4 regions of the Actinomadura rubrobrunea NBRC 15275 genome follow, and region 3 is predicted to be linked to each of the others. Evidence: predicted binding sites of a transcription regulator. Region 3 holds the regulator's gene; each other region holds the start of a gene.

Region 1 (7,149 bases), on a different contig from region 3:
TGGCCGCCCTGGAATCCGGGCAGCTGGAAGGCGCGGCGCTTGACGTGTTCGACGAGGAGCCTCCGCCCGCCGACAGTCCCCTGCGCAGGCACGAGAACGTGCTGCTGTCCCCGCACTCGGCCACCGCGACGAGGGACGCGCAGCTGGCCATCGTGTCGGTCGTGCAGGAGAACATGGCCGCCGTCCTGGCCGGACGCCCCGTGTCCAACGTCGTGAACGACGTGGACCCCCTGGTCAAACGGCGCTGACGGCGTACGCTGGCGACACATCCGCGGGCGGCCTCGGGTCGCGCCCAGGAATACGGCGGCCCAAGCGCCGGTTAAGTGATGATCGCGAGGGCAGGACACAGGCCGGTGGGGCACGTCTTCGGACACGCGGGCCGACTCCAGAACATCTGGGCCGCCCGAGTTCATTGACTGCGCGAAGCACATAAAACGGTAGGATCGCGACGATCTTAACTTCGCGACCCGGGGAGGGATGTGCGGCTCGATCTCTGGCTACTCTTCGGCGCGACTCTCATACTCATCGCGATCATCGCGGTCCGGCTGTCCCACCGGGCGGGGTTGCCGACCCTCCTGGCGTATTTGGGCATCGGCCTGTTCCTCGGCGAGTCCGGACCCGTCGGCATCGACTTCGACAACGCCGAACTGGCGGAGATCCTGGGCCTGACCGCGCTGGTCCTGATCCTGGCCGAGGGCGGCATCACCACCAACTGGCGCCACGTGCGGCCGTCCGTGCCCGCCGCGCTGTCGGTCTCCACGCTCGGCACGCTGATCAGCGTGCTCGTGGTGGCGGTCGCCGCGCACTGGCTGCTGGACATGGACTGGCGCCTGGCCTTCCTCCTCGGGGCCGTCATGGGCCCCACGGACGCGGCCGCCGTCTTCTCCGTGCTGCGCCGCCTTCCGCTGCCGTCCAGGCTCACCGGACTGCTCGAGGCCGAATCCGGGTTCAACGACGCCCCCGTCATCATCGTCGTCGTCTGGCTCAGCACCCACACCGGCATGCCCAACGTGGCCTCGCTGGTGGGGATGATGGTGTACGAGCTGGCCGCGGGCGCCGCCTTGGGCCTGCTCATCGGCTGGGTGGGCGCGTACGCCCTGCGCCAGATCGCCCTGCCCGCGTCCGGGCTCTACCCCCTCGCGGTGTTGTCGCTGTCCATCGGCTCGTACGGGGTGACCACTCTCCTGCACGCCAGCGGCTTCATGGCCGTGTACGTCAGCGCGCTGGTCCTGGGCAACGCGCGTCTGCCGCACCGCCCCGCCACCCGGGGGTTCGCCGAGGGGATCGCCTGGCTCGCCCAGATCGGGCTGTTCGTGATGCTGGGCCTGCTGGCCTCCCCCGAGGAGCTGCCCGCGCAGATCGTTCCGGCCCTCGTCGCCGGATTCATCCTGCTGCTGGTGGCCCGTCCCTTGTCGGTCCTGCTGTCGACGTGGGGCTTCGGGCTGACGCTGGGCGAGAAGGCGTTCGCGTCCTGGGCGGGCCTGCGCGGCGCCGTGCCGATCGTGCTGGCCACCATCCCCATGGTGGAGGACGTGGCGGGCGCCGACCGGCTGTTCTCCATCGTCTTCAACATCGTCGTCGTCTTCACCCTGCTGCAGGGGCCGACGCTGCCGCTGGCGGCCCGGCTGTGCCGGCTGAAGGGCGACGAGGAGGCCCGCGAACTGGACGTCGAAGCCGCCCCGCTGGAGGAGCTGCACGCCGAGCTGCTGGAGGTCCGGGTCCCCCGCGACTCCCTGCTGAACGGCGTCGAGATCTTCGAGCTGCGGCTGCCGCCGGGCGCCTCGGTCACGCTGATCGTCCGCAACGGGTCCAGCTTCGTCCCGGAGCCGACGACGCCGCTGCAGGCCGGCGACACCCTGCTGGTGGTCGCGACCACCGCCGTGCGGGAGGCCACGGAGCGCCGCCTGCGCGCGGTCAGCCGCCGCGGCAAGCTGGCCGGCTGGTTCGGCGAGACGGGCGCATGATCTTGTCCGCCGCACCCCTCGCCGTTGATCGCCGCCCAGGAGACCTCGTCTGCGTCCCCCTAGACCCCTGGCCCGCGATCGCCGCTCAGCGGGTCTCGTCCGTAGGCTCCCTACCCCTGCGCGATCCCGCCGCAAGAATCCGTACGGCCGCCCGCCGCGGGACCGTCCTGCGGGATAAGGCTTGCGACCTGCGGGAACAGGTCGTGCGCAAACCGTGTTCTACGCACCGGTACCATTAGCAGTCGTTCTAGGTGAGTGCCAGCCCGCGCAACCGGGCTGAGTCAGCGAGGAGGAACAGTGCCGACGTATCAGTACGTTTGCACCGAGTGCGGCGAGCCTCTGGAGGTCGTGCAGAAGTTCAGCGACGCCGCGCTGACCGACTGCCCGTCCTGCAACGGAAGGCTCCGCAAGGTCTTCTCCGCCGCGGGCATCATCTTCAAGGGCTCCGGCTTCTACCGGACCGACAGCCGCAGCTCCGGCTCCTCATCGGGACGCAGCTCCTCCAACGGCTCCGGGTCGAGCGACTCCAAGAGCTCCTCGGGGTCCGAGTCGTCGAGCTCCAGCGGCTCGTCCTCCTCGTCCTCCTCGTCGTCGAGCAAGGTCGCCTGACCCGCCCGCGGACGCGCCGATCCGAAGGATCATGGCCGGTCTCCGGAGCCGCACCCGCCGTTCATGATCCTTCGGACGCACATCCGCATGCCGCGCCGTTCTCCGCCTTGGCCGTTCACCGCTCGGGCGTGACGCGCCCGTTCTCTGCGCCCGTCAGGGCGTGATGGCGCGACCGCCCTCCACGCCGTAGCGCGGCGTGTTGCCGAGGCGGAACAGTCCGGTGTCACCCAGGCTCAGCGAGACCACGGGGGCGGGGCTGCGTTCGACGCGGTCCTGGTGCAGCCCCATCGAGGGCCGCCGCGTCGTAGAAGGCGGTACTTCCACGCGGCCTTATGCGTCCCCCACCCCAGTGGTCCTCCGGCTCTTCCACTACGCACCGCCGGCGGGAAGCGCGGGTCGCACTCGGTCGCATGGCCGAAAGCGGCCGCTTTCCCGGGAATCGGCTGAGCACGTCCTGGCCGCTCTCTGGCACGGCACGCCTCGTGCGCGAGGCGGAGGCCGCCTCCTGCGCGCGGCGGAGCCGGGTCGAGCCGCCCTCTGCGCGACGGGACACCTGTTTCACCTGCCCGAGCCCGCGTACCGCCGGACGAGCAGGACATGAGAGCCGCTGGTCCGGGCGGTAGGGCATCGCGTCTTCAAGCACCTCCCCGCCCCTCCTCGCGGCCCGTCGCTTTCTGATCGGGGCCTAGCGCCACACGCCCCGCGTACCCTCCCCGCGCCTTCCCCGCGCGCTCCCCTACGCCTCGCGAAGTAGGAACAGGCGCCTGCCCTGCTTCCCCAGAAGTAGCGCCAGTCGAATCCTCCGCAGGACGACTGCCTGCGCGTTCATGGCCGACGATGGCGACGTCACGGGGATTCGCCGACGAAGTCCGGCGCCCCCACCACCGACGACTCGCGATACAACTTGACATCTCTCCATCCCCGAGACATCCTGCACATCGCGATATATCTTGAAAGTCCCCTCAGGAGTTCGTCATGAGCGCATCCAACGACGCCTTCGCCGGCTCCGGTCCCAGCCCCGGGACCGGTGGACGCCGAGGAGTCGCCCGCAGACTCGCCGCACTCATCGCCGGACGGCGCACCAAATGGGTCGTGCTGGCGCTGTGGGTGGTGCTGCTGGCCGCGCTCGGCCCGCTGGCCGGGAGGCTGGGCGACGTCGAGGAGAACGACGCCGCCGCCTGGCTGCCCGACGGCGCCGAGTCCACCCAGGTCGTCTCGCTGCAGGAGCGGTTCCGCGACGACGAGACGATGCTCGCGGTGATCATCTACGAGCGGTCGTCCGGCATTACCGCCGCCGACCAGGCCAAGGCCAGGTCCGACGTCGCCGCGTTCGCCAAGCTGCCGGGGGCGCAGCAGCCGCAGGGACCGTTCCCCAGCCGCGACGGCAAGGCCCTGCAGACGCTGGTGCCGCTGACGGACGTGGACGTCGTCAAGGCCGTCGACCAGGCCCGCGACCTGGCCGAGCGCGGCCCGCCCGGACTGAACGCGCACGTCACCGGACCCGCGGGCAGCGGCGCCGATATGTTCAAGGTCTTCGAGACGATCGACGGCTTCCTGCTCATGGCCGCCGGGCTCGTCGTGATCGTCCTGCTGCTGATCATCTACCGCAGCCCGGTGCTGTGGATCGTCCCCGTGCTCAGCGCCCTGGTCGCGCTCGGTTTGGCCCAGGCGGTGGTCTACCTGCTGGCCCGCTACGCCGACCTGACCGTCAACGGGCAGAGCGCCGGCATCCTGACCGTCCTGGTGTTCGGCGTGGCCACCGACTACGCGCTGCTGCTGGTCGCCCGCTATCGGGAGGAGCTGCACCGGCACGCCGACCGGCACGAGGCCATGGCCTTCGCGCTGCACCGCGCCGCCCCCGCAATCATCGCGTCCGCCGCCACCGTCGCGATCGGCCTGCTGTGCCTGCTGGTCGCGGAGCTGAACTCCACCGCGGGCCTCGGGCCGGTGGTCGCGGCCGGCGTGATCACCGCGCTGGCGTCCATGACCACCCTGCTGCCCGCCCTGCTGGTGATCTTCGGGCGGTGGCTGTTCTGGCCGCTGGTGCCCCGCTACGACGCCAAGTACCTGGCGCCGGAGGCGTACGAGGCCGAGCACGGCGTCTGGAACCGGATCGCCGGGCTGGTCGGCCGCCGCTCCCGGACCATCTGGGCCGTGACCTCGGTCGGCCTGGTCGCGCTGCTGTTCGGGCTGGGCTCGCTGCGGGCCCAGGGACTGTCGGACGCCGGCCAGTTCGTGGACAAGCCCGACTCGGTGGTCGGCGCGGAGGCCGTCGCCCGGCACTACCCGGCCGGATCGGGCGCCCCGGCGATCGTCATCGCCAAGGCGTCCGCGGCCCAGCAGGTCGCCGCCGCCGTCTCCGCCACGCCCGGCGTGGCCGAGGTGAGCCGTCCCGTCACCGCCGGCGGGCTGGTGCAGTACGAGGCGACCCTGCGCGACCCCGCCGACAGCAAGGCCGCCCAGCGCACCGTCGACCGGCTGCGGGACGCGGTGCACGCGGTCCCCGGCGCCGACGCCAAGGTCGGCGGCGCCACCGCCATCACCGTCGACGTCAACCGCGCCGCCGACCGCGACAACCGCGTGATCATCCCGATCGTGCTGGCCGTGGTCCTGCTGATCCTGGTCGTGCTGCTGCGGGCCCTGGTCGCGCCGCTGCTGATGATGGCCACGGTGGTGCTGTCGTTCCTCGCCTCGCTGGGCGCCAGCGCGCTGGTCTTCCGCCACGTGTTCGGGTTCGAGGGCGCCGACGCGGGCTTCCCCCTGCTGGCGTTCATCTTCCTGGTGGCGCTGGGCGTGGACTACAACATCTTCCTTATGCACCGCGTCCGGGAGGAGTCGCAGGCCCTGGGCACCCGCCGCGGCGTGCTGCGCGGCCTCACCGTCACCGGCGGCGTCATCACCTCCGCCGGGCTGGTCCTGGCGGCCACCTTCGCCGCCCTGACCACCCTGCCGCTCGTCAGCATGGTCGAGATGGGCTTCGTGGTCGCGTTCGGCGTCCTGCTGGACACGCTCATCGTCCGGTCGCTCCTGCTGCCCGCCCTGTCCTACGAGCTCGGACGCCGGATCTGGCTCCCGAGCTCTCTGGGACGGCGCAGCTCCGCCCCGGCCGAGCCCGACACCGGCAAACTGCTGGACCCGGTGGGCTGACACGCCCCTGGCCGCACGACGAGGGGCCCGGCGTCACGCCGGGCCCCTCTCGCCATGACCGGCCTCCCGAAGATCGTCCCGCCGCTCATCCACAACCCGGGACGGGACTCCCGGAGGGCCGACGCGGATGGCTAGTGTCGGCGGCATGTCCACACCGCCTTCGCACTCCTCCGCCTCCGAGCCCGCCGCCGAGATCGCGGTCATCGGCGGCTCCGGCTTCTACTCCTTCCTCGACGACGTCGAGGAGGTCGAGGTCGACACCCCGTTCGGGGCGCCCAGCGACCGCATCGCCCTCGGCGTGCTCGGCGACCGCCGCGTCGCCTTCCTCCCGCGGCACGGACGCGACCACCGCTTCCCGCCGCACCGCATCCCCTACCGGGCCAACATGTGGGCGCTGCGCTCCCTCGGCGTCCGCCGGGTGCTGGCGCCCAGCGCGGTCGGCTCGCTCGTCCCCGCGCACGGCCCGGGCACGCTCGTCGTCCCCGACCAGCTCGTCGACCGCACGTCCGGGCGCGCGCAGACCTACTACGACGAGGGCGGCGCCGTGCACGTGTCGTTCGCCGACCCGTACTGCCCGGCGGGCCGCCGCACCGCCGTCGCGACCGCCCGCGACGCCGGCTGGGAGCCGGTCGACGGCGGCAGCCTCGTCGTCATCGAGGGCCCGCGGTTCTCCACCCGCGCCGAGTCCCGCTGGTACGCCGCGCAGGGCTGGACGCTGGTGGGCATGACCGGCCATCCCGAGGCCGTGCTGGCCCGCGAGCTCGCCCTGTGCTACACGCCGCTGTGCCTGGTCACCGACCTGGACGCCGGCGTCGAGGAGGGCGAGGGCGTGACGATGGAGGAGGTCCTGCGCGTCTTCGCCGCCAACATCGACCGGCTGCGCGGTCTGGTCGCCGATCTCGTCCAGGCACTCCCCGCCGAGCGCGACTGCCCCTGCCCGAACGTCCTCGACGGCATGAAACTGCCCCTGGAGCTGCCGTGACGGCACGCTCCGCCCGTCTCCGGCGTCCGGTGGCGGCGCTGTCGGCCGCGCTCGCCACCGGCCTGGGGCTCCTGGCCCTGCGGCCGTCACCGCCCGCCGCCGTCCGGGTCCTCGCCGCCGCCCGCGACCTGCCCGCCGGCACGGTCCTGCGCCCGGACGACGTGCGCCCGGTGGCGCTGCCGCCCGACGCCGTGCCCGCCGGGGCGTTACGCTCCGACGCCGCGGGCCGGACCCTCGCCGGGCCGATGCGCCGCGGCGAGCCGCTCACCGACGCCCGCCTGCTGACCGGCGGCCTGCTGCGCGGCTACGGCGCCGGCACGGTCGCGGCGCCCATCCGCATCGCGGACGCGGGCGTGGCGCGCCTGCTGCGCCCCGGCGACCGGATCGACGTGCTCGCACCGCCGTCCCCGGACGCCCCGTTCGCCCGCACGGTGGTCTCCTCGGTGC
Region 2 (7,149 bases), on a different contig from region 3:
ACCGCGGGCTGCTGCCGGTGCCGGCCGCCGTGGCCGAGACGCCCAACACCGAGCCCGGCCTGACCCGCCTGGTCCGCGCCGACCAGCTCGCCGAGGCGCTGGGCCTGCGGCGGCTGTGGGTCAAGGACGACAGCGGCAACCCGACGCACTCGTTCAAGGACCGCGTGGTCGCGGTCGCGCTGGCCGCCGCCCGCGAGCTCGGCTTCAAGGTGCTGGCCTGCCCGTCCACCGGCAACCTGGCCAACGCGGTGGCGGCGGCCGCGGCCCGGGCGGGCATCCGCAGCGCGGTGTTCGTCCCGTCCGACCTGGAGCAGCAGAAGATCCTCACCACGGCGGTGTACGGCGGCACGTTCGTCACCGTCGACGGCAACTACGACGACGTCAACCGGCTGGCCTCCGAGATCGCCGGCGAGCAGGAGGACTGGGCGTTCGTCAACGTCAACGTGCGCCCCTACTACGCCGAGGGCTCCAAGACCCTGGGCTACGAGATCGCCGAGCAGCTCGGCTGGCGGCTGCCCGACCAGATCGTGATCCCGGTCGCCTCCGGCTCCCAGCTCACCAAGATCGACAAGGCGTTCCAGGAGCTGATCAAGCTGGGCCTGGTCGAGGACAAGCCGTACCGGGTGTTCGGCGCCCAGGCCACCGGGTGCTCGCCGGTGGCGGCCGCGTTCAAGCAGGGCCACGACGTCGTCCGGCCGGTCAAGCCCGACACCATCGCCAAGTCGCTGGCCATCGGCAACCCGGCCGACGGCCCCTACGTGCTCGACGTGGTGCGCCGCACCGGCGGCGCGGTGGAGGACGTCAGCGACGAGCAGGTCGTCGAGGGCATCCGGCTGCTGGCCCGCACCGAGGGCGTCTTCGGCGAGACCGCGGGCGGCGTCACCGTCGCCACCCTGCGGAAGCTGACCGAGACCGGCGCCCTCGACCCCGAGGCCGAGACCGTGATCATCAACTCCGGGGACGGGCTGAAGACCCTGGACGCCGTCGCCCCTGTCGTCGCCCCGACCGCGAACATCGCCCCCACCCTGGAGGCGTTCCGCGCCGCGGGTCTGGCCTGACCGGCCCCGCGTCCCGTCGTACGACCCGAGCACTTCGAGGAGCCACCATGAGCACCGTGTCCGTGCGGATCCCGACGATCCTGCGGAGCTACACCGGCGGCGAGGCGGAGGTCAAGGCCGAGGGCGCCACGCTGCGCGCGGTCGTCGCCGACCTGGAGGCCAACTACTCCGGGATCTCCGCGCGCATCCTGGACGACAAGGGCGCCATCCGCCGCTTCGTGAACGTGTACGTGGGCGACGAGGACGTCCGGTTCGCCCAGGGCCTGGACACCCCGACCCCCGAGGGCACCCAGATCTCCATCATCCCGGCCGTCGCGGGCGGCTGACCTCACCCTCACCGGCCCGCCGCCCGAGCCGAACCTCGGCCGGCGGGCCACACCTTTCTCCGCACACGAGCCCGCTACCCACACGCTTCAGCGCCATCGCCCGGCGAAACGCCCTCCCGCGGGGGTCCTGGTGAACGTGCGTCTCCCGCGCCGACGGAACGAATGGCCGGACGAACGGAGAGCCCGCCGAAGGCCATGGTCGGACGGCAGCGCGACCTGGCGATTGCCGGCGAGCGGCTGCCGGCGAGGCGTTGACAGGATGCGCGGACTGGCGCGGCCGCCCGGTGACCGGCGCCCACACCGCGTGCTCAGGGCGTCCGGGTGTCGCCCGCGTAGCGGCCCGAGCGCCGCCGCCCCTTGGTCCCGGACAGTCCGGTGAACGGTTGAGAAGACACCGGCCGTCCGCGAGACGAGAAGATCGCAGCGTTGTGATGCCGCGTGCCTCGTGGGCACGGTGACGCGTCTCGGGTGCGACCGCGCCGTTTCCGGGCGCGAGCTACGATGCGCACGCACTGCAGCGGCATCGCGCGACGGCGAAACCACCCTGGCTGCCCCCCTACGCGGGTGAAGCTTGAAGTGACGTGCAGCGGCGTGCGGCTTCTGCAGCGGACGCGGCGTCAACGCCAGCGGGCGCTTGGTCCGGTGGTAGCGCCCCTTGTACTCGAAGCCGTCCTGCGTCCACCACGGCTACCAGAGCATCGAGTTCGACAACTTCGGGGCTCGACCTCGGCGAGGCGCGGGGCCGCTTCAACGAGTGTCTGGACATGGTGGTCGGCCTCGCATCGTGTTCGTGGCCGCCGACTATCGAGCAGGCCCGCTTCGAGGGCGATGTCCGAGGGCGATGTTCGACCGCTCGCGCTCCGGCGGTGGAGTAATGAAGGGCGTTCTGGCCTAGCAGGCGACGGCGCGATTGTGTCGTCTTCTTTGCACCTCAGCGTTGTTGCGATGGGGGCGTGGACGCTGAGGCGGTGTGAGCGTTCAGCGTAGGCAGCGTAGGCGGTGTCGCACCGTGGCGTCGCCGCGCCTGTGCGTTTCTTCTGGCGTCCGCATGGCCAGGAGGGTGACGGCCTGTTGTCGGCCCGTCAGGGCGGGCGTGTGCGGCAGGTCGCGTCCCTTCCTCGCGTTCGCGTCATGCGGCCCGGCGGTGGCGGGCTGCGTTGTTTCGGAGCGGCGGAATGAGGGGGCAGGTGTCCGTGCGGGGGTATCGGGTACGGGCCCTGAGGCGACGTGGCGCTGAGGTCAGCGCTGGGCGAACGCCGGGCCCTGAGCGGCCGCCGAGGGGTGGCGCAGGGCGCTCCCGCGCTCGTCCGTCACCTCGCGAAAGTGCAGGTCAGAGTACGTTCGGCGGGCAAACGGGGCGTTGTTCGGCGCCGTTTGCGGTCGCTTGCACTCGGCGGGGTGGAGTGCTAAACACGTCGTTGGCACTCTACTGTGGAGAGTGACAATCCCACAGTGTGGGTCGGGGCGATGAGGCCATGCCTCCGGCGGCGGAATGGCAGCCGTCGGGCAGGTCGTCCGTCGCGGGCATCGGCTCGATCCGTAAGGCCACCCTGTTCCGGGAGGACTGGAGCCTATGGCTGCAAAGATGATCTCGTTCGACGAGGATGCCCGGCGCGGCCTCGAGCGCGGTATGAACCAGCTCGCGGACGCCGTCAAGGTCACCCTTGGTCCCAAGGGTCGCAACGTCGTTCTGGAGAAGAAGTGGGGCGCCCCCACCATCACCAACGACGGTGTCTCGATCGCCAAGGAGATCGAGCTGGAGGACCCCTGGGAGAAGATCGGCGCCGAGCTGGTCAAGGAGGTCGCCAAGAAGACCGACGACGTGGCCGGTGACGGCACCACGACCGCCACCGTGCTCGCCCAGGCCCTGGTGCGCGAGGGCCTGCGCAACGTCGCCGCCGGCGCCAACCCGATGTCGCTCAAGCGCGGCATCGAGGCCGCGGTCGAGCGGGTCAGCGAGGAGCTGTCCAAGCTCGCCAAGGACGTCGAGACCAAGGAGCAGATCGCCTCCACCGCCTCCATCTCCGCCGGCGACACCCAGATCGGCGAGATGATCGCCGAGGCGATGGACAAGGTCGGCAAGGAAGGCGTCATCACCGTCGAGGAGAGCCAGACCTTCGGGCTCGAGCTGGAGCTCACCGAGGGTATGCGCTTCGACAAGGGCTACATCTCGCACTACTTCGTGAGCGACCCTGAGCGCATGGAGGCGGTCCTGGAGGACCCCTACATCCTGATCGTTCAGGGCAAGGTGTCCGCCAACAAGGACCTGCTGCCGGTCCTCGAGGCGGTCATGCAGGCCGGCAAGCCGCTGCTGCTGATCGCCGAGGACGTCGAGGGCGAGGCCCTGGCCACCCTGATCGTCAACAAGATCCGCGGCATCTTCAAGTCGGTGGCGGTCAAGGCCCCCGGCTTCGGCGACCGCCGCAAGGCCATGCTGGGCGACATCGCCACCCTGACCGGCGGCCAGGTCATCAGCGAGGACGTCGGTCTGAAGCTGGAGAACACCACCATCGACATGCTGGGCCGCGCCCGCAAGGTCGTCGTCACCAAGGAGGAGACGACGATCGTCGACGGTGCCGGCGACGCCAACGAGATCGCGGGCCGGGTCAACCAGATCCGGGTCGAGATCGAGAACACCGACTCCGACTACGACCGCGAGAAGCTGCAGGAGCGGCTGGCCAAGCTGGCCGGCGGCGTGGCGGTCATCAAGGCCGGCGCGGCCACCGAGGTCGAGCTGAAGGAGCGCAAGCACCGCATCGAGGACGCCGTCCGCAACGCCAAGGCGGCCGTCGAGGAGGGCATCGTCCCCGGCGGCGGCGTGGCGCTGCTGCAGGCCGGCGCCAAGGCGTTCGACAAGCTGGAGCTGAACGGCGACGAGGCCACCGGCGCCAACATCGTCAAGCGCGCCCTGGAGGAGCCGCTCAAGCAGATCGCGGTCAACGCCGGCCTCGAGGGCGGCGTCGTGGTCGAGAAGGTCCGCTCGCTCGAGCCGGGCCAGGGCCTGAACGCCGCGACCGGCGAGTACGTCAACATGTTCGAGGCGGGCATCATCGACCCGGCCAAGGTGACCCGGTCGGCGCTGCAGAACGCCTCGTCCATCGCGGCGCTGTTCCTGACCACCGAGGCCGTCATCGCCGAGAAGCCGGAGAAGGAGAAGGCTTCCGCGGGCATGCCCGACGGCGGCGGCATGGACTTCTGAGTCCCTAGCCGTACGACTCGGTACGCCTGGAGAGGGGCGATCCCGGCACGGGACCGCCCCTCTTCGCGTACCAGGGGAGCGTCGCGACCGCGCCTAGGCTTTGGGGAGGAGGTGGGGCGGTGGCGGAAGCCGAGCACACGAACATCTGGATGCTGCCGGAACGCCCGGCGCGGGGTCCGCGGCCCGCCTACAGCCGGGCGCAGATCACCGAGGCGGCCGTGCGCATCGCCGACGCCGAAGGGCTGGACGCGGCGTCCATGCGCAGGATCGCCGCCGAGATCGGCACAGGCGCCATGTCGCTGTACCGGTACGTGCCGAGCCGCAGCGACCTCGTCGAGCTGATGGCCGACCACGTCCTCGGCGAGGTGGAGACGCCCGAGCGCCCCTCGGGCGACTGGCGCGCCGACCTCACCCTCCTGGCGCAGCGGATGCGGGCCATGCTGCTGCGCCACCCCTGGATGTGCGGGCTGCGGCGGCGCCCGGGCTTCGGGCCCAACCAGCTGCGGCTGGTGGAGTTCGGCTGCCAGGTCCTGGACTTCGGGCAGCCCATCGACGACATCCTCCTCGCCTACACGATGCTCAACGGCTACATCGATCAGGCCGTCGGCGAACAGATGGTGTGGCTGGACGAGGAACGCCGCAGCGGCCTGCGCCGCCAGGACTGGATGACGCGCAACGTGCCGTACGTCCGCAAGATCCTGGAGAGCGGCGAGCACCCCATGTTCGCCCGCATCGTCCGGGACGCCGTCCAGCCGCACATGGACGACGACCGGCGCTTCCAGTACGGGCTCGAGCGCGTCCTGGACTGCGTGGCCGCGCTCCTCCCGCCCGAGGCCGGCGGTCCGGGACGGGAGCCGTCCGGGGCGCCGCCGGACACGCGGTCGCAGACGGCCCGTCGCTACGGTTGACGCCCGTCGGCACCGCCGCCGTCGCCGAGACGTTGATCCGATGAGCCGTTGATCCGATGAGCCGTTGATCCGATGAGGCGTTGAGACCGGACGTCACCGGGAGGTACTCACATGACGGAGCCCTACCCCGGCACGCGCTCCGTGAGCGGTCTGTTCGCCGCGACGATCCTGCGCGTCGAGCAGCCGCGTCGCCTGCCCGCCGCCAAGTCCCAGTACACGATCTACGACGGTCCCGGGACGCTGGTCGCCAAGGCGTCGGAGGAGAACGTCTCGATCCGGCGTCAGGCCGCGCGCGTGTTCTGGGGCGGCGTGGGGGACTCCGCGCGCACCGTGCGGGTGACCGACCCGCAGGGAGCGCCGCTCCTGATCGTCGACAAGCCCAAGCGGTCGCAGAACGCCGCCGTGTACGCCCCCGACGGGTCGCTCATCGGCGCGTACCAGCAGCAACGCCACACTTTCCACTACGGCCTGCTGGACGCCGCGGGCCTGCGCATCGGCGACCTCAAGGGCAACCGCCTCGGCCGCAAGTTCGCGGTGCACGACGCGTACGGCGCGCACGTCGCGCAGGTCGACAAGAAGTGGGCGGGCGTCGGCAAGGAGGTCCTGACCACCGCCGACCGCTACGCCGTGGCGATCTACCGGCCGCTGGCGTACCCGCTGCACTGCCTCGTCGTCGCGGCCGCGATCGCCATGGACTTGATCCACTACGAGGAGAAGGACTACTTCAGCTGAGTTCGCGACCGTCCCTGGCCGTCGAACCGTCGTCCGGGACCGCCGCCGGACGGCGTCCCGCGCGTCGCGACCGGTCCCATAACAGCGGGGGTGTCGATCGCGCCGTCGCCGTGACACGGCTCGCTCCGCGCCGGGGGGTTCCGCTCGCCGTCCCGCCTTGGCAGGATCACCGGAGCGCCGCCGCGCTCCGAACCGGTGCCGGGTCCCGCCCGTACCGCCGTGCGGATCGGCTCCGCGGCAGCGCGGGAAGACGGCGGACGGAGCCGGCCACCCCGACACCGCGTCCGCGGACGAGGCCAGGAGGACAGGTGAGCGATTTCTTCAGCGCTTCGGTGCTCAGAGTCGAACAGCCTCGCAGAGGCCCGTTCGCCCGGTCCAAGTACAAGGTCATGGACGGCGAGGGGACCCTGCTGGCCCTGGCCGACGAGACCGGGGAGCGCAGCACCGTCGACACGCTCCGCTCGGTGTTCCCCGGCAAGTCCGAACTGGACGCCCGGGCGGTCCTGCTCACCACGCCCGACGGGCAGCCCCTGCTGATCGTCGACAAGCAACGCGGCCGGATGCTCACCGAGGTGCGACGCCCCGAAGGAGAGCTCGTCGGCTCGTTCCGCACCGAACGCATCGGCCGCCGCTACAAGATCCACGACGGAGAGGGCGCGAAGATCGGCGAGATCGCGGTGGATCTCGGACGCACCGACTTCGTGGTGACCGACACCGAGGGCAAGCGGGTCGCCCACGTGCGCAAGAAGTGGGCGGGCCTGGCCACGCACCTGCTGACGACGGCCGACAAGTACGCCGTGGAGATCCACGACCCCGTCCCCGAACCGCTGCGGACCATGGCGCTCACCACGGCGATCGCCATGGACATGACGCTGCACGAGTCCAAGGACATCACCTGACGCGCGACGCCCCGCACGCCGCGCCGC
Region 3 (7,149 bases):
GGCGCCTCGAGCGGACGCCGCAGACAAGCGGCACGCGGGCTACCAGCGGCCGGTGGCGGCCAGCAGCACGGCGGCGGCGGCCACGCCCGCCGTGGAGGTGCGCAGAACGGTCGGGCCGAGGCGCACCGGACGCGCCCCGGCGGCGGCGAAGCGGTCGAGCTCCTCGGGGGTGACGCCCCCCTCCGGACCCACGATCACCACGATGTCGCCGCGGCCCGGCGGCCGCAGGGCGCTGAGCGGCTCGTCGGCCTCTTCGTGCAGGACGACGGCGCAGGCCGCGGCGGCGACGCGGGCCTCGATGTCGGCGGTGGCCGCCAGCGGCGGCACCTCCGGCAGCCAGCAGCGGCGGGACTGCTTGGCGGCCTCCCGGGCGGCGGTGCGCCAGCGCCCCAGGGCCTTGTCGCGGCGGTCCGGGCGCCACTGCGTGACGCACCGGGCCGCCGACCACGGGACGATCTCGTCCACGCCCGCCTCGGTCATCGTCTCCACCGCGAGCTCGCCCCGGTCGCCCTTGGGCAGGGCCTGGACGACCACCAGACGCGGCTGAGGGGGCTCGTGGCGGCGGCGGGCCAGCACGTCCAGGGTCAGGGACGCGCGGTCGGCGGCGGCCACCACGCACTCGGCCAGCAGCCCCGCGCCGTCGGTCAGGTCGACCCGCTCGCCGGGCCGCAGCCGCCGCACCACGGCGGCGTGCCGCCCCTCCGGGCCGTCGAGCAGCACGCGGTCGCCCTCCAACGCGGAGGACTCGGCCAGGAAGACCGGAGGGGACACGATGACCGCGGCTCTGCTGCTCGATCTACTGGTTGAACACGTCCCGCAGGCGCGAGAACACGCTGCGCTGCCCCGGGGCGAACTTGCCGGGCGGCCGCTCCTCGCCGCGCAGCTTGGCCAGGCGGCGCAGCAGCTCTTCCTGCTCGTCGTCGAGCTTGGTCGGCGTCTCCACGTTGACGTGGATGATCAGGTCGCCGCGGCCGCTCTCGTTGAGGTGCCGCACGCCGCGCCCGTACAGGGTGATGACCTGGCCGGACTGCGTGCCGGGCCGGATGTCGACCTCTTCGGTGCCGTCCAGGGTGTCGATGGTGACGGTGGTGCCCAGGGCCGCCGCCGTCATCGGGATCTGCACGGTGCAGTGGAGGTCGTCGCCCTCCCGTTCGAAGATCGGGTGCGGCTTCTCGACGATCTCCAGGAACAGGTCGCCGGGCGGGCCGCCGCCCGGGCCGACCTCGCCCTCCCCGGCGAGCTGGATGTGGATGCCGTTCTCCACGCCCGCGGGGATCTTGACCTTGACGGTGCGGCGGGTGCGGACCCGCCCGTCGCCCGAGCACTCCGGGCACGGAGTGCGGATCACGCTGCCGAAGCCGCCGCAGCGCGGGCACGGGCGCGACGTCATCACCTGCCCGAGGAACGAGCGCTGCACCTGCTGCACCTCGCCGCGGCCCATGCAGGTGTCGCAGGTCTCCGGCTGGGTGCCGGGCGCGCAGCCCGAGCCCTCGCACGTGGCGCACACCACGGCGGTGTCGATGGTCAGCTCGCGCGTGGTGCCGAAGGCGGTCTCGGCGAGGTCCAGCTCGACCCGCAGCGTGGCGTTGCGGCCGCGCCGGGCGCGGGTGCGCGGGCCGCGGGAGGACGCCGTGCCGAAGAAGGCGTCCATGATGTCGCTGAACGGGAAGCCGGCGCCGCCGAACGGCCCCGCCCCGCCGCCTCCGCCGGAGGCCGCGGACGCGAACGGGTCCACGCCCAGGTCGTACATCTCCCGCTTCTTGGGGTCGGAGAGCACCTCGTACGCCTGGGTGATCTCCTTGAAGCGCTCCTGGGTCTCCGGATCGGGGTTGACGTCCGGGTGCAGCTCGCGGGCGAGCCGCCGGTACGCCTTCTTGATCTCGTCCGGGCTCGCGTCGCGGCGGACTCCCAGGGTCGCGTAGTAATCGTTGGCCACTTACGACCCCGCCAGGATCTGTCCAACGTAGCGTGCCACTGCGCGTACCGCTCCCATCGTGCTGGGGTAGTCCATGCGTGTCGGCCCGAGCACTCCGAGCCGGGCCAGCGTCTTGTCCCCGACGCCGTAGTCGGCCGCGACCACCGAGGTGAAGCGCAGCCCCTCGTCGGGGTTCTCCGTGCCGATCCGCACCGTAACAGACGACGAGGACTCGCCGACCTCGCCGAGCAGGCGCATCAGCACCACCTGCTCCTCCAGGGCCTCCAGGACCTCGCGCAGGCTCTGCGAGAAGTCCACGGCGGCCAGGTTGGCGGCGCCGCCGAACACGACCTTCTCGTCGTGCTTCTCGACGAGCGACTCCAGCAGTACCGACAGTACCGCCGCGGCGATCGGCCGGTCGTCCGCGTCCACCTTCTCCGGCAGGTCGGCGACGGCGTTCGGCACCTCGCCCAGGCCGCAGCCGTCCAGGCACGTGTTGAGCAGCGCCCGCAGATGGTGCACGGTCTCGTCGGAGACCTCGCGCGGCGTCTCGATCACGCGCTGCTCGACCCGGCCGGTGTTGGTGATCAGCACCAGCAGCAGCCGGTGCGTGGCCACGGGGACCAGTTCCACGTGCCGCACGGTGGAGCGGGTCAGCGACGGGTACTGGACCACGGCGACCTGGCGGGTCAGCTGGGCCAGCAGCCGGACGGTCCGGCTGACCACGTCGTCGAGGTCGTAGGCGCCGCTGAGGAAGGTCTCGATGGCGCGCCGCTCGGCCGCCGACAACGGCTTGATCGTGGACAGCCGGTCGACGAAGAGCCGGTAGCCCTTGTCGGTGGGCACGCGGCCCGCGCTGGTGTGCGGCTGGGTGATGTACCCCTGCTCCTCCAGCACGGCCATGTCGTTGCGGATCGTCGCCGGGGACACTCCGAGGTTGTGCCGATCGGCCAGCGACTTGGACCCGACCGGTTCGTTGGTGGAGACGTAGTCCTCGACAATGGCCCGTAGTACCGCCAGCTTCCGATCGTCGAGCACGTGGTCACCTCCCCTGCCCCCGTACTGGCACTCCATACTTCCGAGTGCCAAGTGTACGGCCAGGCGGACACCGACTGGAGTGTACGGCGTGGCCCGAAATCTGGCGTCCTCGGTGTCTGGCGGCCCGCGGACCGCCGCGCCCCGGGCCGCGCCACGCCGAGGGACCTGCGCGGACAGGGCGGGGGCGATCGGCGGGATTAATGTGCGGACCCGTGCGGAGTAAGGACTACGGAAACGACGTCCTCGCAGGTGACTGGCGGCGGCCCCGCAAGGGGCGGATCCGTGAGATCCCGGCCGAGCGCGGCCTCGTCGTGGAGGACCCCGACAGCGGCTTCTGCGGCGCCGTGGTGGGCTGCGACAAGTTCGGGGTGACCCTGGAGGACCGGTTCGGCAAGCGCCGGGTGTTCCCGCTGACCCAGGCGGGGTTCCTGCTGGACGGCGAGCCCGTCACGCTCGTCCGGCCGGCGCGGGCCCCCGGCGGCCGCGGCCCGGCGCGTTCGGCGTCGGGGTCGATCGCCGTGCCCGGCCTGCGGGCGCGCGTGGCCAAGGAGAGCCGCATCTACGTGGAGGGCGTGCACGACGCGGAGCTGGTGGAGAAGATCTGGGGTCACGACCTCCGGGTGGAGGGCGTGGTCGTCGAATACCTGGAAGGCGTGGACGACCTGCCCGCCATCGTGGCGGAGTTCGCGCCCGGACCGGGGCGCCGCCTGGGCGTCCTCGTCGACCACCTGGTGGAGGGGTCCAAGGAGAGCAGGATCGCCGCGCAGGTGCGGTCGCCGCACGTCCTGGTGACCGGCCATCCGTTCGTCGACATCTGGCAGGCCGTCAAGCCCCGCGCCGTGGGAATCGAGGCCTGGCCGGACGTCCCTCGCGGCGTACCCTGGAAACAAGGCGTGCTCGCCGCTCTGGGTTGGGGGGACGACGTGGGCGAAGGATGGCGGCGAATACTCGGATCGGTGTCCTCCTACACGGACCTGGAACCCGAGCTGCTCGGGCGCGTCGAAGAGCTCATCGACTTCGTGACGGCCCCCGACCACTCCTAGCGCCTGAGGCCGTTGGACGGCCTGCTCAGGCGGTTTCTTCATTGCAGCCCCGCAGCCCCACCACAGGCGACCACGAGGAGCAGGCCATGACCCACGGGTACTCCGACCAGCCGGGATACGGCCAACAGCCCGGATACGGGCAGCAGCCCGGGTACGGACAACAGCCGCCGCCCGGGTACGGACAGCCCGGATACGGGTCCCAGGGCTACGGCCAGGCGCCGTACGGCCAGCCGGGATACGACGCCTACGGTCAACCGGGATACGACGTGTACGGGCAGGCCGCCGCTTACGGGGCGTACGGCGGGCAGCTGCAGCCCTACGGCGGGCAGGGCTACGCGCCATGGCAGGCGACCCAGGACGAGCGGACGTGGGCGATGCTGACCCACCTCGGCCAGCTCCTCGTCGGCGTCGTCGCGCCGCTGCTGGTCTTCCTGATCAAGAAGGACGAGTCGCCGTTCCTGCGGCACCACGGCGCCCAGGGCCTCAACTTCGCGATCACGCAGCTCGTCTACCTGGTGATCAACATCCTGCTGATCTTCCTGATCATCGGGATCTTCACGATGATCGCGCAGGCCGTCGCGCAGCTGGTGCTGCTGATCATGGCCGCGGTCGCCGCGAACCGCGGCGAGTGGTACCGCTTCCCCTCGTTCATGGCCTGGCCCATGATCCGCTGACCGGCCGCGGACGGCGCGCTGCGGACGGCGCGCTGCGGACGCTGCGGGGCGGCCCCGCCGGGGCCGCCGTCAGGTCAGGTCGCGGACGACGGCGTCGGCCAGCAGGCGGCCGCGCAGGGTCAGCACCGCGCGGCCGCGCCGGTAGGGCTCCGGCTCGATCAGGCCGTCGTCGATCAGGCGGCGGACCGCCCCGTCGTCCAGGAGGTCGGCCGGGCAGCCGTCGGCGAGCCGGAGCTCCAGCATGATCCGCTCGATGCGCCGGTCCGCGTCGTCCAGGACCTCGCGGGCGTGCGCCGGGGTGACGCCCTCGGCCAGCCGCGCCGCGTAGGCGGCGGGGTGCTTGACGTTCCACCACCGGGTTCCCCCCACGTGGCTGTGCGCGCCCGGCCCCACGCCCCACCAATCGGCACCCGTCCAATAGAGCATGTTGTGGCGGCAGCGGGCGTCGGGGGACGCCGCCCAGTTGGAGATCTCGTACCAGCGCAGACCGTGCGCGCTCAGCGTCTCCTCTGCCATGAGGTAGCGGTCGGCCATGACGTCGTCGTCCGGCGGCTCCAGTTCCCCCCGGCGCACCCGCGCGGCCAGGCGGGTGCCCTCCTCGACGATGAGCGCGTAGGCGGAGACGTGGTCCGGCCCGGCCTCCAAAGCCGCCTCCAGGGACGCCCGCCAGTCGTCGTCGCTCTCCCCCGGTGCGCCGTAGATCAGGTCCAGGTTGACGTGGTCGAACCCGGCCCTGCGCGCCCAGTCCACCACCTGAAAGATCCGCCCGGGAGTGTGGACGCGGTCCAGGGCGGCCAGCACGTGCTCGCGCGCGCTCTGCATGCCGAACGAGACGCGCGTGAACCCGGCCTCGCGGAGCTTGCCGAGATACGCCTCGTCCACCGACTCCGGATTGGCCTCCGTGGTGACCTCGGCGTCCGGGGCCAGCCCGAACTCGGCGTCGATCACGCCGAGGACGCGGCCCAGATCGTCCGGCGCCAGCAGCGTGGGCGTGCCCCCGCCGACGAAGACCGTCGCCACGGGCAGCTCCGCCTGCGCGCCGAGGACGCGGCGCGCCATCCGGATCTCGGCGATCGCCGTGTCCGCGTACGTGTCGCGGCTCGCGCCCGGCCCCAGTTCGGCGGCGGTGTAGGTGTTGAAGTCGCAGTAGCCGCAGCGCGTCACGCAGAACGGCACGTGCACGTAGAACGCGAAGGGGCGCGTCCCCAAGCCGTCGAGGGCGCGTTCGGGCAGCGCCCCGTCGGCGGGTACGGGGTCGCCGTCGGGCAGGGCAGCGGGCACCCCTCCAGTCTGCCGCCGTCCACGCCGTGCCCGGGCCCGGGGTCACTCGGCGGCGAGCCTCGCGCGCAGCCAGTCGGGCACGTGCTCCGCGGAGCGAGGGAAGCGTTCGAGGTCCAGCGCGTAGGCGTCGGCGGTCAGCGGCGGGTGGAAGTCGGGCTCGCCGTCGTAGTCGAACTCCGCGCTGAACCGGCCGGACCGCTCGACCCGCAGGCGCGCGGTGAACCACGCGCCCTCGCCCTCGCGGTACATCAGCCGCCGCAGGTCGTCCATCTTGTCGGCGGCCTGCCCGGGCACCGTGGTCGGCCGGACGTCGCCGTCGGCGTCGACGACCTGCAGCGTCGAGCTGTCGATGCCGACGGTGGCGCGGAACACGAACTCCATGTGCTCCCACCCGTGGGGAGCGGCGGCCCGCAGCGCCCGCACGGCGCCGTGCACCGTCTCCCGCTCCTCCGGAGACAACGTCACGTGTTCGGAGTGGGTCACGGCGCGCCCTCCCTTGTCGTCCCACGCCGCCGGTCGGCCGGTCCCCCGACCCTACCGACCGGACGACGCCCGCCCGGGGATCGCCGCCGTGTCGTGCCGGCGGCGAGGTCGGCGGATGCGGAGCCGCGACGCGATCACCCTGGATAGAGTCGGCGCGTGCGCGACCACGGGGCGACGAGGCGGGGCCGGGTGCCGGTCCGGGTGCTGCTGCGGGGGGATTCGGACGGATGGCGCTCGGTGGTCGTCGACGAGGACGGGACGGAGGAGCACGCCGACCTGGGCGGGCCCGGCGTCGTGTGGAGCGCGGGCGGCCGCGACGACCCCGAGCCGGCGTGGTGGGCGCGTCGCCTGGCCGAGACGGCGAGCGCGCTGCGGCTGCGCGTCGACGAGGCGCTGACCGACCGGACGTTCGCCGAACTGGGCGTCGAGGCCCAGGTCACCTGGTTCGCGGTGGACGAGCCGGTCGCCTGGGAAGGGCTGGTCACGCTCCGCGAGCCCGATCCCGCGCGGTTCCCGGGGCGGGTGCCGCCGTTCGTGGTGACGCTGCAGCCGGGCCGCGGCGCCCTGCTGCCGGACGCCACTTTGCTGTTCACCACGACCGCGCAGGACGCCTGGGCGACGCTGACCGCCGTGGCCGAACGCTGCCGCACCCCCGCGCCCGTCCCCTCGTTCGTGTGCGGCTGGGACGGGACGCGCAGCGTGCGCGTCGGCCGCG
Region 4 (7,149 bases), on a different contig from region 3:
GGCGACCCGGAAGACCCGGCCGCCTCGCTCGGCGACCCCGGGGAGGACACCGTTCCGCTCAGCGTGGCGGAGCGGGAGGACGTGCTGGCCGACCTCGCCGATCTGGAGGTCTTCCGGGCGCTCCTGGAACCGCTGGGGGTGCGCGGCCTGACCGTGGACTGCGGCGACTGCGGCAAGGTGCACTACATCGACTGGGACCTGCTGCACGGCAACCTGCGCCATCTGCTCGACGAGGGCACGCCGCGGGTGCACGAGCCCGCCCTGGCGCCGGACCCGGTCGACTACGTCTCCTGGGAGTACGCCCGCGGCTACGTCGACGGCGTCATCGACAGCGAAGAGGGTCGGGACACCGACTAGCACCCGGCGCGGGGTGGGCCGCGCGCGTCGGCACCGCGCGCGGCGGGTGACCCGTGGCCGCCGAGTCCGGTGCGGATTCGCCGTCAGGGCAGGTACGGCTTCGGATCGTTCCCTTCGACGTCGGTCCGGTCGGTGCTCTCGCCGTCCCGGTAGGCGTCGGAGGAGTCCCGGTAGGCGTCGGAGGAGTCCCGGTGGGCGTCGGAGGAGTACGCCTTGTCGCCGAGGCCGGAACGCTCGGCATGCCCGCGGAAGCGGCGGCGGATCTCCTCGATCCGGCGCTGGAGCTCCTCCGGGCTGGGCGGCAGGATCAGCCACGGCCCCGGGGTGGGCGACGCGGTGACGGGCACGGACGGCTGCGTGGACGGAGGCCGCGTGGCCAAGGTGCCGTCCGGGGAACCCGACGACGGCGTGCCCGACGTGGGCCTGGCCGGAGTCGGCGTCTCGGCGGCGCGGTCCGCGCGGCGCTTTTCGTCCTGTGTGCTCCGGGACGGCGCGGACGGCGAGGACCGCGCGGTCGTGCGCGGCGCGCCGCGGTCTCGTCCGGCGTCGGCGGCTCCGACGGCGCGGGGGCGGGTCGCGGGGCGCAGCGTCTGCCGGTGGGCCTCGGCGGACGGGTCGTCCCGCCGCTGCGCGACGCCCTTGCCGGGCTCGGCGCCGAGCGCGGACCGCTCGCTCAGATCGCCGCCCGCGGCGGCCACCCCGCCGGAGGCGAGCACGGCGCCGGCGACGCCGAGCGCCACGATCGTGCGGCGTCCCCTGCGACGCGGCCCGGGCGGCGGCTCGGGTCCGGGCTGCCGGTCCGGCCCCTGGTCGCCGACGTCGGCGACCAGGGCGCGCAGCAGCCGCACCGCCGGATCGGACTCGGCGCCGACGGCGCGCAGCCGCTCGTCGAGTTCGGCGTCAGGGTCTTGGCACGCCGCGGCCCGCGCGGACTCCTCGGCCGCGGACGCCGGAGCGGCCCAGTCGGAGTCGGCCCAGTCGGAGTCGGCACAGTCGGAGTCGGCCCAGTCGGAGTCGGCGCGATCGGCGTCGGCGCGGTCCGACTCGGCGCGGGCGGACTCAGCGGCGGACTCAGCGGCGGACGCAGAGGCGGCAGCGCGCCGCGCCAGCGCCTCGAAGACCGCGTCGGTGCGGCGCACCGCGGTCAGATCTCCGGTCGGGGCCGCGGACGCCGAGGCATCGCCGCGGCGGAAGGGATCGGCCGGCTCCGGGGCGCCCGGCCTGCGCTCCGTCAAGCGATCGACTCCTCTCTGGCCATCGCCCGAAGCCGGGCCAGGGCCCGGTGCTGCGCGACCCGTACCGCTCCCGCGGACATGCCCAGTACATTACCGGTCTCCTCCGCCGACAGACCCGCCACCACTCGCAGAAGAACCAGCTCACGCTGGTGGTCGGGGAGACGGGTGAGCAGGTCGCGGGCGCGCTGCGCCTCGATGTAGCGCACCACCGTCTCCTCCGGGCCGGGCCGGTCGTCGGGACCGTCCGGCAGGTCCTCGGTCGGCACGGCCGCCCGCACCGCGCTGCGCAGCGCGTCGGCGATCTTGTGCGCGGCGATGCCGAAGACGAAGGACGCGAAGGGCCGTCCCATGTCGCGGTAGCGCGGCAGGGCCGACAGCACGGCGATGCAGACCTCCTGGGCCACGTCGTCCGCGATGTGGTATTGGCCGGAGATCCTGCCCAGCCGGGCGCGGCAGTAGCGGACCACCATGGGACGCACCTGCCCGATGAGCACTTCGATCGCGCCCGGGTCGCCCTGCACGGCCAGCGAGGTGAGCTCTTTGAGGTCCGCCTCCTCGGCCCCTCCGCCGTCCCTGGTCACCGCGCGAAGCAGCCGTTGGGGGCGGCCGGCGTCGGGGGGCGTCGGCGGGGCCGGGCCTCCCGAGGGTTCGTCGGTAGCGCGCGCGGTCGTGGTCCCGGCGAAGCATCCCTCGGTCACGTAGAGCATGATGCCCAGCGCGCTCCGCCCTGTCTGCACCGTGCTCGACAACGGAATGGTCACAAGTGCGGCGTCCGGACGCCCGTTCGCCACGCTCCGCACCCGACGGAACACGTCAAGTGATGACGGCGCGCGCGAAAGAGCCCCCGCCGGAGACGGACCGGCGGGGGCCCTGACGACGTTGCCGACGGATCGGTCAGTGACCGTGGCCGTGACCGTGCCCGTGACCGCCGGCGGCCTCCTCGGGCTCCTCGGGCTTCTCGACCACGAGGGCCTCGGTGGTGAGCAGCATGCCCGCGATGGACGCGGCGTTGCTGACCGCCGACCGGGTCACCTTGACCGGGTCGATGACGCCCTGGGCGATCAGGTCGCCGTACTCGTCGGTGGCGGCGTTGTAGCCGTGGCCCGGCTGCAGCTCGCGCACCTTGGAGACGACGACGTAGCCCTCCTTGCCGGCGTTCTCGGCGATCCAGCGGGCCGGCTCGGACAGCGCCCGCCGCAGCGCCTCGGCGCCGGTGGCCTCGTCGCCGGACAGGCCGAGGGCCTCGAAGCCCTCCTTGGACACGTGCACCAGCGCCGAGCCGCCGCCGGAGACGATGCCCTCCTCGATCGCCGCGCGGGTCGCCGAGATGGCGTCCTCGAGGCGGTGCTTCTTCTCCTTGAGCTCCACCTCGGTGGCCGCGCCGACGCGCAGCACGCACACGCCGCCCGACAGCTTGGCCAGCCGCTCCTGCAGCTTCTCGCGGTCCCAGTCGGAGTCGCTGCGCTCGATCTCCAGCCGGATCTGGCGGATGCGGTCCTCGATGTCCTTGGCGTCGCCGGCGCCGTCCACGATGGTGGTGGCGTCCTTGGTCACGGTGACCCGGCGGGCCCGGCCGAGGTCCTCCAGCCCCAGGTTCTCCAGCTTCAGGCCGAGGGCCTCGCTGACGACCTGGCCGCCGGTGAGGATGGCCATGTCGGCGAGCATCGCCTTGCGGCGGTCGCCGAAGCCGGGGGCCTTGACCGCGACCGAGGAGAAGGTGCCGCGGATCTTGTTGGCCACCAGCAGCGCCAGCGCCTCGCCCTCGACGTCCTCGGCCACCACCAGCAGCGGCTTCTTGGTCTGGGCGACCTTCTCGGCCAGCGGCAGGAACTCCTGCACGTTGGAGATCTTGCCGTCGACGATCAGCACGTAGGCGTCCTCGAGGACGGCCTCCATGCGCTCGGGGTCGGTCACCATGTGCGGCGACAGGTACCCCTTGTCGAACTGGAGCCCTTCGGTGAACTCCAGCTCCAGGCCCATGGTGTGGGCCTCCTCGACGGTGATCACGCCGTCCTTGCCGACCTTCTCGAACGCCTCGGCGATCAGCTCGCCGATGGTGGCGTCCTGCGCGGAGATGGTCGCGACGTGCGCGATCTCGCTCTTCTCGGTGACCTCGCGGGCGACCTTGAGCAGCTGGTCGGACACGTGCCGCGCGGCCGCGTCGATGCCCCGCTTGAGGGCCAGCGGCGAGGCGCCCGCGGCGACGTTGCGCAGGCCCTCGCGGACCAGCGCCTGGGCCAGCACCGTGGCGGTGGTGGTGCCGTCGCCGGCGATGTCGTTGGTCTTGGTGGCCACCTCCTTGGCCAGCTGGGCCCCCAGGTTCTCGTAGGGGTCCTCCAGCTCGACCTCGCGGGCGATGGTCACACCGTCGTTGGTGATGGTCGGGGCGCCGAACTTCTTGTCGATGACCACGTTGCGGCCGCGCGGGCCGATGGTCACCTTGACGGCGTCCGCGAGGCGGTCGACGCCGCGCTCGAGCGCCCGGCGCGCGTCCTCGTCGAACTCCAGGATCTTCGCCATGCGGAAATATCTCCCTTCGCGTGAACCGCCCCGGGCCCGTCCCTGTTCAACGGACCGGTCCGGGGCGGCGCGTCACAGTCGGGACGCCTTACTTCTCGACGATCGCGAGGACGTCACGCGCCGAGAGGACGAGGTACTCCTCGTTGTTGTACTTGACCTCGGTGCCGCCGTACTTGCTGTAGAGGACGACGTCGCCGACCTTCACGTCGAGCGGCACCCGCTCGCCCTTGTCGTCGACCCGGCCCGGGCCCACGGCAAGGACGGTGCCCTCCTGGGGCTTCTCCTTGGCGGTGTCGGGAATGACCAGGCCCGACGCGGTGGTGGTCTCGGCCTCAAGCGGCTGGACGACGATGCGGTCCTCAAGCGGCTTGAGAGCAACCTTGGTGGCGGTCGTCACGATCTGACCTCCCCTTCGGTGGTGTCCTCGGCCGGCGCGACTGGCCGACCGCACATGTGCAGAAGAGGCGACCCCGGACCGGCCTGCCGTCGCGGGTGCCAGACCGACCTCGTCGCTGATTGGCACTCTCACATCGAGAGTGCCAGCATGGAGACTATGCGGTGGCCGAGAAGGCGTCAACACGAACACGTGCGCCCCGCGGTCCCCCCGCCGGTACCGTCCGACGTATGGACATCGAGGCGTTCCGCGCTCTTTCGACCGCCGCGGGCCGCGCCGTGCTGGCCGCCGCCGCGGAGGCCGATCTCGATGAGAACGCCCTGGTCAGAACGGTCGCGCACCTTCGTGAACGCTACCCGGTCGAGCTCGTCGCAACCGCCGTCACCCAGGCGCGGCTGCGGGTGCGGGCCCGCGCCAAGTTCGGCCCGGACGCCGACCGCATGTACTTCACGCCCGACGGGCTGGAGCAGTCCACCCGCGCCCGCGTGGCCGCCCATCGCGCCCGCCGCTTCACCGCGCATCTCGGCGACGGGACGGTGCTGGACATGGGATGCGGCATCGGCGCCGACCTCATCGCGCGGGCGCGGGCGGGGTGCCGCGGGGAGGGCGTCGAGCGGGACCCCCTGACCGCGGCGGTGGCGCGGGCGAACATCGAGGCGTTCGGCGTGGCCGATCTTGCGTCCGTAAGGGAAGGAGACGCCACGCGCGAGGACCCCGCCCGGTACGCGGCGGTGTTCGCCGACCCGGGTCGGCGCACCGGCAGGGGCCGCGTGTTCGATCCGCGGTCATACGAGCCGCCGCTCGGCACCGTGATGGAGCTGGCCGCACGCGCGCCCGCCGCCTGCATCAAGGTCGCGCCCGGCATTCCGCACGAGCTGATCCCGGACGGCGCGGAGGCCGAATGGGTCTCCGTCGGCGGGGACGTCAAGGAGGCCGCGCTGTGGCTGGGCGGTCTGGCCGAGCAAGGCGCGCCGAACGGCGCCCCGGGCGCACGGCGGCGCGCCACGGTGATCGCATCGGACGCGCCGGACGCGCCCGCCGCCACGCTCACCGAGGACCCCGACCTGGACGCGCCGGACGTCCGCGCCTGGGGCCGCTACCTCTATGAGCCGGACGGCGCGGTGATCCGCGCGCACCTCGTCGCCGAGGTCGCCGCGCTGGTCGGCGGGGGGCTGGCCGACCCGCGCATCGCCTATGTCACCGCCGACGCCGCCGTGGCGACGCCGTTCGCCGCCTGTTACGAGATCGAGGACGTGCTGCCGTTCTCGGTCAAGCGGCTGCGCGCCGAGCTGCGCCGCCGCGACGTCGGCATATTGACGATCAAGAAGCGCGGCTCGGCCGTGGACGTCGACCGCCTGCGCCGCGACCTCGGCTACGGGGGCGGGGCGAAAAGGGCCGGCGCGGCGCTCACCGTCGTGCTCACTCGCGTGGGCCGGGCGCCGGTCGCGCTGCTGGCCCGTCCCGTCCCTGCCGAGCGGCGCTGACCGCGGCGACCGCCGCCGCGCGGGACGCGCCCCGCCGCGCGCCGCGCCGACGCCGCGCGTCCGGCGAAGATCTCCCCGCCGATGAATGAGCCCAAGCGAACCGGAGAGACGCGCCACCGCACAGCAAATGTTGCGCACAATGCGGCATTGCGTTCGCTAAGGATTCAGCGCGCCGGCGCCGCGCGCATCACACTCGGAATCGCCGACCGCCCGGAGAAAGGCGACCGGCCGGGCTCCGCCGGGAATTGACCCCCGTGGCGGGGCCCGGCGGGCCGGTCCGCCCGCGCGGCCGCCGGGCGGACGGACCGCCGGGACGGGACCCGGCGGGGAGTGCCCCCAGCGCCCGGCGCCGCAGGGCTCCCCGCGCGCGTCCGCCCGGCTCGCCCGCGAACCGTCGGAAACGCCCGAGCCAGGATGATCAACCCCCTTTCCGGCCACTCGGAAAACCAAGTGCATTCCACAGAACTCGCAATGTTTCCTGTTCGCTTTATCGCGGCGCCGCGCAACCACTACAGTGAGGCGTTCACGATTCAATGCCGCACGCCATTTCGTCGTGTCGGCACACGAAGGAGCATCGGGTGGAAACGAATCACAACTTCCTGCAGACGGGGGGTCAACCGGTCTCGGATCGGATGCGGGAGTTGCTCGCCCGTGCGGCGCAGGACCACGTCTACGAACAGCGCTCACAGGGTCAGGTCCTGGACGAGATCCGCCAGCGGCTGGAAGGAATGGAATGGCTGCTGCGCGAGGTCCGGGAGCGGGAGCTGGGCGGGCTGACCGGGCAGCTCGACGGCGTCCGGGGACAGGTCGAGGAGCTGGCGGGCAAGCCGCCGGAGTGGGCCGAGGGCCTGGCCGAGCACATCGAGGCGGTGGGCGAGCGGGTCAAGCCCGTGGCCGAGCTGCCCGCGCTGTGGGCCGACGTGGGCGTCGTCGCCGAGAACGTCGACGAGGGACTGTCCCGGCTACAGGCGGTGCTCGACTCCGCGCAGCACATCACCGAGGCCACGCAGCAGGCGTCGCAGCGCATGGAGGAGATGGCCAAGCGCCTGGACAAGCTGCAGGGCAGCATGGAGGCCGCCTCCGTCCGGTTCAACCGGCTGGACAAGTCCCTGGCCGAGCTCGGCCACCGGGCCGAGAAGCTGGAGCATTCGATCAGCGG

The links. Region 3 encodes HrcA, which represses chaperone genes, less so after heat shock. Its sites were predicted from a motif close to TTGGCACTCTCNNNNNGAGAGTGCCAA; they were not measured.
Positions count from the first base shown of each region.
Region 1: a site for HrcA is predicted at 2,200-2,226, ahead of AR3_RS29310 (FmdB family zinc ribbon protein). Genes of this name have one in related genera too.
Region 2: a site for HrcA is predicted at 2,803-2,829, ahead of groL (chaperonin GroEL). Genes of this name have one in related genera too.
Region 4: a site for HrcA is predicted at 4,629-4,655, ahead of groES (co-chaperone GroES). Genes of this name have one in related genera too.

Region 1 covers NZ_BCQU01000010.1:37,322-44,470, forward strand. Annotated here, with positions in the region: gene AR3_RS04895 (NAD(P)-dependent oxidoreductase) at 1-248, shown strand, start outside; gene AR3_RS04900 (potassium/proton antiporter) at 480-1,964, shown strand; gene AR3_RS29310 (FmdB family zinc ribbon protein) at 2,262-2,573, shown strand; partial or broken gene AR3_RS30275 (alpha-ketoglutarate-dependent dioxygenase AlkB) at 2,769-2,883, opposite strand; gene AR3_RS04905 (MMPL family transporter) at 3,549-5,720, shown strand; gene AR3_RS04910 (S-methyl-5'-thioadenosine phosphorylase) at 5,866-6,702, shown strand; gene AR3_RS04915 (SAF domain-containing protein) at 6,699-7,149, shown strand, end outside.
Region 2 covers NZ_BCQU01000078.1:1,037-8,185, reverse strand. Annotated here, with positions in the region: gene thrC (threonine synthase) at 1-1,058, shown strand, start outside; gene AR3_RS21775 (MoaD/ThiS family protein) at 1,106-1,384, shown strand; gene groL (chaperonin GroEL) at 2,958-4,583, shown strand; gene AR3_RS21765 (TetR/AcrR family transcriptional regulator) at 4,703-5,491, shown strand; gene AR3_RS21760 (LURP-one-related family protein) at 5,603-6,223, shown strand; gene AR3_RS21755 (phospholipid scramblase-related protein) at 6,532-7,122, shown strand.
Region 3 covers NZ_BCQU01000046.1:25,961-33,109, forward strand. Annotated here, with positions in the region: gene AR3_RS15985 (16S rRNA (uracil(1498)-N(3))-methyltransferase) at 40-771, opposite strand; gene dnaJ (molecular chaperone DnaJ) at 797-1,936, opposite strand; gene hrcA (heat-inducible transcriptional repressor HrcA) at 1,937-2,953, opposite strand; gene AR3_RS16000 (DUF3097 domain-containing protein) at 3,154-3,996, shown strand; gene AR3_RS16005 (DUF4870 domain-containing protein) at 4,083-4,670, shown strand; gene hemW (radical SAM family heme chaperone HemW) at 4,740-5,951, opposite strand; gene AR3_RS16015 (antitoxin YezG family protein) at 5,994-6,434, opposite strand; gene AR3_RS16020 (hypothetical protein) at 6,591-7,149, shown strand, end outside.
Region 4 covers NZ_BCQU01000025.1:61,026-68,174, reverse strand. Annotated here, with positions in the region: gene AR3_RS10610 (DUF5319 domain-containing protein) at 1-357, shown strand, start outside; gene AR3_RS31680 (hypothetical protein) at 441-1,592, opposite strand; gene AR3_RS10600 (sigma-70 family RNA polymerase sigma factor) at 1,589-2,173, opposite strand; gene groL (chaperonin GroEL) at 2,487-4,112, opposite strand; gene groES (co-chaperone GroES) at 4,201-4,509, opposite strand; gene AR3_RS10585 (class I SAM-dependent methyltransferase) at 4,737-5,990, shown strand; gene AR3_RS10580 (apolipoprotein A1/A4/E domain-containing protein) at 6,569-7,149, shown strand, end outside.